2 regions of the Breznakia sp. PFB1-19 genome follow, and region 2 is predicted to be linked to the other one. Evidence: predicted binding sites of a transcription regulator. Region 2 holds the regulator's gene; the other holds the start of a gene.
What was found. The regulator HrcA, encoded in region 2, represses chaperone genes, less so after heat shock. The targets are predictions, from matches to a motif close to TTTTAGCACTNNNNNNNNNNNAGTGCTAAAA.
Positions count from the first base shown of each region.

Region 1: a site for HrcA is predicted at 1,704-1,734, ahead of M2098_RS07055 (Hsp20/alpha crystallin family protein). Genes of this name have one in related genera too.

Region 1 covers NZ_JARXXJ010000012.1:14,695-17,915, forward strand. Annotated here, with positions in the region: gene M2098_RS07045 (manganese efflux pump MntP family protein) at 1-475, opposite strand, end outside; gene M2098_RS07050 (Gfo/Idh/MocA family oxidoreductase) at 697-1,656, shown strand; gene M2098_RS07055 (Hsp20/alpha crystallin family protein) at 1,802-2,215, shown strand; gene M2098_RS07060 (DUF4256 domain-containing protein) at 2,310-2,834, shown strand; gene M2098_RS07065 (prephenate dehydrogenase) at 2,862-3,221, opposite strand, start outside.
Region 2 covers NZ_JARXXJ010000014.1:40,290-43,510, reverse strand. Annotated here, with positions in the region: gene M2098_RS07840 (serine hydrolase) at 1-521, opposite strand, end outside; gene hrcA (heat-inducible transcriptional repressor HrcA) at 698-1,717, shown strand; gene grpE (nucleotide exchange factor GrpE) at 1,728-2,372, shown strand; gene dnaK (molecular chaperone DnaK) at 2,387-3,221, shown strand, end outside.

The DNA of each region.
Region 1 (3,221 bases), on a different contig from region 2:
AAGAACCCACAAATCGACCAATGTATCCACTAAGAAAAGATAATACAAATGTCACAAGTCCAATAATTAGACATGCAAACAGTATATCTACTTCAAAGAAGGCGAAACTGACACCAACAGCAAGTGCATCAATACTTGTAGCTATACCTAGTAATAAAATATCTTTTACTTTAATTTCCAGTTCACAAGATAAGTCTTGTTCACCAAAGGCTTCATAGATCATTTTGATACCGATAAATACAAGAAGGATAAATGCAATCCAGTGATCAAGAAAGGTAATAGAGCCTGTGAAGTTTACACCAACAGTGTATCCAATTAGTGGCATTATACCTTGGAAAAAACCAAAGCTAATCGCATAAATTAGTGAAAATTTAATTGCGTTTTTCTTTGTGTAACACATTCCTTTTGCTAGTGAAACTGCACATGCATCCATTGCAAGTCCAATACTGGTTAATAAAATTGTTAGTATGCTCATATGTTGTACTCCTTTATGTGAGAGTAAAGAAAAGACTCATACGAAAAAAATCGTATAAGTCTCATTTTTTACAATTAGCCAGGCTTTCGCCATTATGTTGACTAAAACACTTACAAAAGTAAGATAACTACTCCCTTATGACTTGCTCATTATAGCACAAGGGTGTTGCTTTTGAAAGGGGGGATTGCATGATATACTGTGAGTATTAGGAGGTGTAAATAATGGACACAAAATTACACTTTGGAATTGTGAGTACAGCAAGTATTGTTCCTCGCTTTGTTAAAGGGGTAAAAGCAAGTGCAAATAGTGAAGTCGTTGCAATTGCTTCTAGAGATCTGCAAAAAGCGCAGGAATATGCAAAAAACTTAGATATCGCAAAAGCATACGGAAGTTATGAAGCGTTGTTTCGAGATCAAGATATCAATATCATTTACATCGCAACACCACATTTTGCACATGTTACATATGTGAAAGCAGCACTAGAAGCAGGAAAACATGTTCTATGTGAAAAGCCAATTACTTTAACGTCTAGTGATGCAAAAGAACTTTTTGCACTCGCAAAGAAAAAAGGCTTGTTTCTAATGGAAGCGCAAAAAAGTGTGTTTCTACCAACGACGAATTATGTCAAAACCTTGATCCAACAAAAATGTTTTGGAAATTTACGACATGTAAAGTTATCGTGTTTCTATCCATATATGAAAAATGAAAAAGCATGGATGCTCGATCCAAGTAAAGGTGGTGGCTCACTTTATGGGAGTGGGTCGTATGCAATTGAATATATGATGTACGTATTGGATGCTACAGTAAAATCATATAAAGGAGTGCTTACTTATACAACCTATGAGGTAGATGATATTAGTGATCTATCATTTCAAATAGGTGAGGTGGATTGTCGCTCGATTATTTCACGTACGACAAAGTATCCGGATGAAGCAAGATTCACATTTGATCATGGAGAAGTGGTTGTTCCATACTTTTGGAAAGCGCAAGAAGTGATTATATCTTCAAACGGTAAGATAGAAAACTATGATTTTGCTAGTGACAGTGAATTTGTCTATGAAGTGATGCATGTTGAATCTTGTATTAATCAAGGATTAACTTACAGTCCAATTATGACTCCTGAAATGAGTATAACGACAGTAGAAATGGTAGAAAAGGTATATAAAGAAAATCGAAAATAAGTATGGATAAGCTGTAATTTTGGGTAAATATGGGCAATCGCAAACTGGATTAGCACTTCGCTTGATTAAGTGCTAAGTGGTGTTATAATACAAGTATCCTAGGAAAGGATAGTATAAATAGCATTAAGAAATGGAGGCGATGACTATGAAATTACTACCAGGATTTAGTTTATTTGATGATGTGTTTGATGACAATTTCTTTAGACCTGTCAATAAGACATCAAGTTTTATGAAAACAGATATTCGTGAAGTTGATGGAAACTATGTATTGGATATGGAATTGCCAGGCTATAATAAGGAAGACATCAAAATCGCACTTAAGGATGGTTACTTGACAGTAACAGCTACACGTAATGATGACAAGGAAGACAAAGACGATAAAGGAAATGTAGTTCGTCGTGAACGTTTTGCAGGAACATGCACAAGAAGTTTCTATGTCTCAGATGCAGTTACTGAAGAAGACATTAAGGCCAAATATGATAATGGTGAGTTACATGTAACTTTCCCAAAAGATAAACCAAAAGAAATTGCAGAAAGTAAACCAATTGCAATTGAATAATGAGAGGGTGGACAAGTTCCACCTTTTCATTTGAATGCATGAAATGCATAAATACAGATAATCTATGGTATAACGTAAATAAGGATGGTGCTTTATGGAAAGGTTAATAGAAACATTAAAAGTAAGATTTGAAAGTCATATGTATCGTCACCCAAACACTTCGTGGAAAATGATTGAACCTTTACTTACAGATGAAGTTTTAGTAAGTTTACAAGCGATTGAAGCAAGTGGTGGTGAAATTGATGTAGTAGAAGATTTACCCAATGTAGGTTTGGCATTTGTGGATATGGCAAAAGAAAGTCCAAAAGCAAGAGTGGGTGCTTGTTATGATGAAAAAGCACGACTTGAACGAAAGAAAAATGCACCAAATACAAGCGTAGAAAAATTAGTAGAGGACATGCAAGTAAACGTACTTGATGAAGATCAATACCGTTATCTACAAAGTGTTGAAGATCTTGATTGCAAAACAAGTAGTTGGCTAAAAACACCAGATGCGATACGTGAACTTGGTGGAGCTTTATTTGGTGATAAACGTTACAATCATGTGTTTGTATATCATAATAGTGCGGATTCCTATTATTCTTCACGAGGATTTCGTACCTATAAACCACTTACATAGAAAAAGGAAGCACGTGCTTCCTTTTTGCTATTTATCGAACTTTTTACGACGATTGGTACTTTGAATAAACAGTTGTTTCATCGTTTCTTCATCATCGTTTTTTAATGCTTGTTTAAAGATATCTAGGGAAGCTTCAAATGCTTCGATCTCCTCTAATAGAATATCCTTATTGAATAAGAAGAGCTCACTCCACATATCTTCATTGATTTTGGCGATTCTTGTGAGGTCACGAAAGGAATCTCCAGTGTAATCAACCAACTTATCATGATCGTGTGTATTCATTAAACTTACAGCAATTACATGGGTAAGTTGACTCAGAAAGCCAATCATTCGATCATGCTCATCAATACTTAATAGTGAGATGTGATGAAACTTTAGTATATCTGC
Region 2 (3,221 bases):
ACAATGGCTTGTCTAATTAAATAGGATAAAGGAATTTGATCATCAATTGTGTAAATTGTAGAAATGCCTTCCTCTGGCATATATGCTTCTTCATAAAAAGGTAGGGCAGTATCCTTTGTATATACACCTTTCTCGATTAAGTCGTAATAGTACATAGCAAGTGGTAGCTTATACGTACTTGCTGCTAGCATTTCTTCATCTTCGTTGACCTGAATGGTCTCATCATCTTTAGGGTCATAATATATATACGACAATTGTTTGTCATCAAAATCATATGCATCAAGAATATATGCGATACTTTCTTGTAAATCACTTTTTGATTCTATGGTTGGTGATTCGTCGCCTTTTGTTGATGTACGAGTCTCTTCTGTAAATTGTGCAAGCATGTCTTCACTGATGTTTTTTAGTGCGATAATTGCAACACAGCCAATAATAATTAAGCAACTTAGAATCATTATCAGTAATAGTTTTCTGCGAATGATTTTCAGCTGTCTACTTGTCTTCCTCTTTCTTTTTTTCATATCTATATTCTACCATTTTTACGTATATGAATACACTCATATCATCTTTACTAATGGGTATACATTGATGAAAATGAAATAATTCAAAAAAATTAGCACTTTATACTTGACAGTGCTAATTTGGTGGTATATAGTATTAGCAGATGCTCGTAAAGAGTGCTAGAAAGGGTGTACATATGCAACTAACAGATCGACAATTATTAATCTTTAAAACGATCGTTGATGAGTTCACAAAGACAGCAGAACCGGTTGGTTCGAAAAATTTAATGAACTTATTAAATATCAAAGTTTCAAGTGCAACTCTTCGTAATGAAATGGCTGCGTTGGAAGAATTTGGATTATTAGAGAAGACGCATACATCAAGTGGACGTGTACCTTCAAGTAAAGGGTATCGATTCTATGTAGAGCATCTTATGGAAAAAGAATTAGATAGTAATGTTGAAAATGCATTAAGTGAAGTATTCCATGAACGTCATTATAGTGTTGAGGAAATCGTAAAGCGAAGTTGTGATATACTTTCGCAAATGACTAACTTAACATCTGTAGTGCTTGGTCCAGAAACAAGTTCACAAAACTTACAACACATTCAAATTTTTCCAATTAATGAAAGAAGTGCAGTATGTGTATTTATTACTGATCAAGGACACACGGAAAATAAGATGTTCCATTTTGATGAAAATGTGAGTTTAAATGATATTCAAACATGTTGCAATATTTTGAATGATCATTTAGCAGGAACACCAATTAATGAATTATCATGTAAACTAGAAGAAATTAGACCACTGTTATCAAGTCAAGTGGTTCGTCATGAAGTATTATTCCAAGCATTTGTTAGCGCATTTGTGAAATTTGCGAGTGATAATGTATATACTTCAGGTGCATCAAATATGCTTTACCAACCAGAATTTGCTGATATTGAAAAACTTCGTGAACTGATGAAGTTCTTAGAGGATAGTAGTGTTTGGCGTCAACTGGGAAGTAGTAATGAAGATATTTCGATTCGTATTGGGAATGATGATAACCAAGTCATTCCATTTGAGAACGTATCTGTTGTCTCAAGTACGATTCGAATTAATGATGAAGAAGAAGGAAAACTTATGGTTGTAGGTCCAACAAGAATGCCATACAACAAAGTTGTTGCATTAATGGAATATATGGCAAAAGCAATCGGAGATTTATATCGTAATGATAGATAGGAGTGGAACGATGAGTGAAGAGTTAAACAAAGAGGAAGCAACTCTTCAAGAAGAAGAAGTTCTTGAGACGGAAGCTAACGAACAAGAAGAAATGTTAGATAACGAAGAAGCAGTAGAAACTCAAGAGCATGAAGAACTTGAAGAAGGCGAAAAGAAAGAAAAGAAAGGTTTCTTTAAGAAAAAGAAATCAAAAGAAGAAGCATTAGAAGAAGAAATTATTGGGTTACGCGAAGAACTTGCAAAAACGCAAAATATGTATTATAAAGCGTATGCAGACACGGAAAACCTAAAGAAACGATTACAAAATGATGCTGACACATTAAGAAAGTATCGCATTCAAAGCTTTGCCCAAGAGATTTTACCAGTTATGGATAATCTTGAAAGGGCAATCGGATTTGAAGCAAAAGATGAAGATGTTAAAAACTATGTGAATGGTATTAACATGGTATATCAACAAATCAAAATTGCTTTAGAAAATGAAGGTGTAAAAGCTATTGAATGTTTAGATAAACCTTTCGATCCAAATATACACCAAGCTTTAGTAACAGAAAAAGCAGAAGGTGCAGAACCTGGAATTGTACTTGAAGAAATTCAAAAAGGTTATATGTTAAAAGATCGCGTAATTCGCGCAAGTTTAGTAAAAGTTAGTGAGTAACAATAGGAGGAACTATGAGTAAAATTATTGGAATTGACTTAGGAACGACAAATTCATGTGTTGCCGTAATGGACGGTAGCGATGTTAAAGTAATTACAAACCCAGAAGGTAATAGAACAACACCTTCAGTAGTAGCATTTAAAGATGGTGAAACAATTGTTGGGGATGCTGCAAAACGTCAAGTAGTTACAAATAAAGACACGATTTCAAGTGTTAAGCGTTTGATGGGAACAAATGAAAAAGAACATGCAAACGGTAAAGATTACACACCACAAGAAGTATCAGCAATGATCCTTCAATACTTAAAAGGATATGCAGAAGACTACCTTGGTGAAAAAGTAACAAAAGCAGTTATTACAGTACCTGCATACTTCAATGATGCACAACGTCAAGCAACGAAAGATGCTGGTAAAATTGCTGGATTAGAAGTTGAACGTATTATCAACGAACCAACAGCAGCAGCACTTGCTTACGGTATCGACAAAACAGATACAGAACAAAAAGTATTAGTATATGACTTAGGAGGAGGTACATTTGACGTATCAATCCTTGAATTGGCTGATGGAACATTCGAAGTATTATCAACTGCTGGGGACAACAAGCTTGGTGGAGATGACTTTGATGATGTGATCGTTAAATGGATGTTAGAAGACTTCAAGAAACAAAATGGAGTTGACTTATCAGGTGACCAACTTGCAATGCAACGTTTAAAAGATGCTGCAGAAAAAGCGAAAAAAGACTTATCAAGTATGGCACAAACACAAATCTTATTACCATACCTTTCAAATGGAGCAAATGGTCCATTGAACTATGAAAATACATTAACAAGAGCAAAATTTGACGATATGA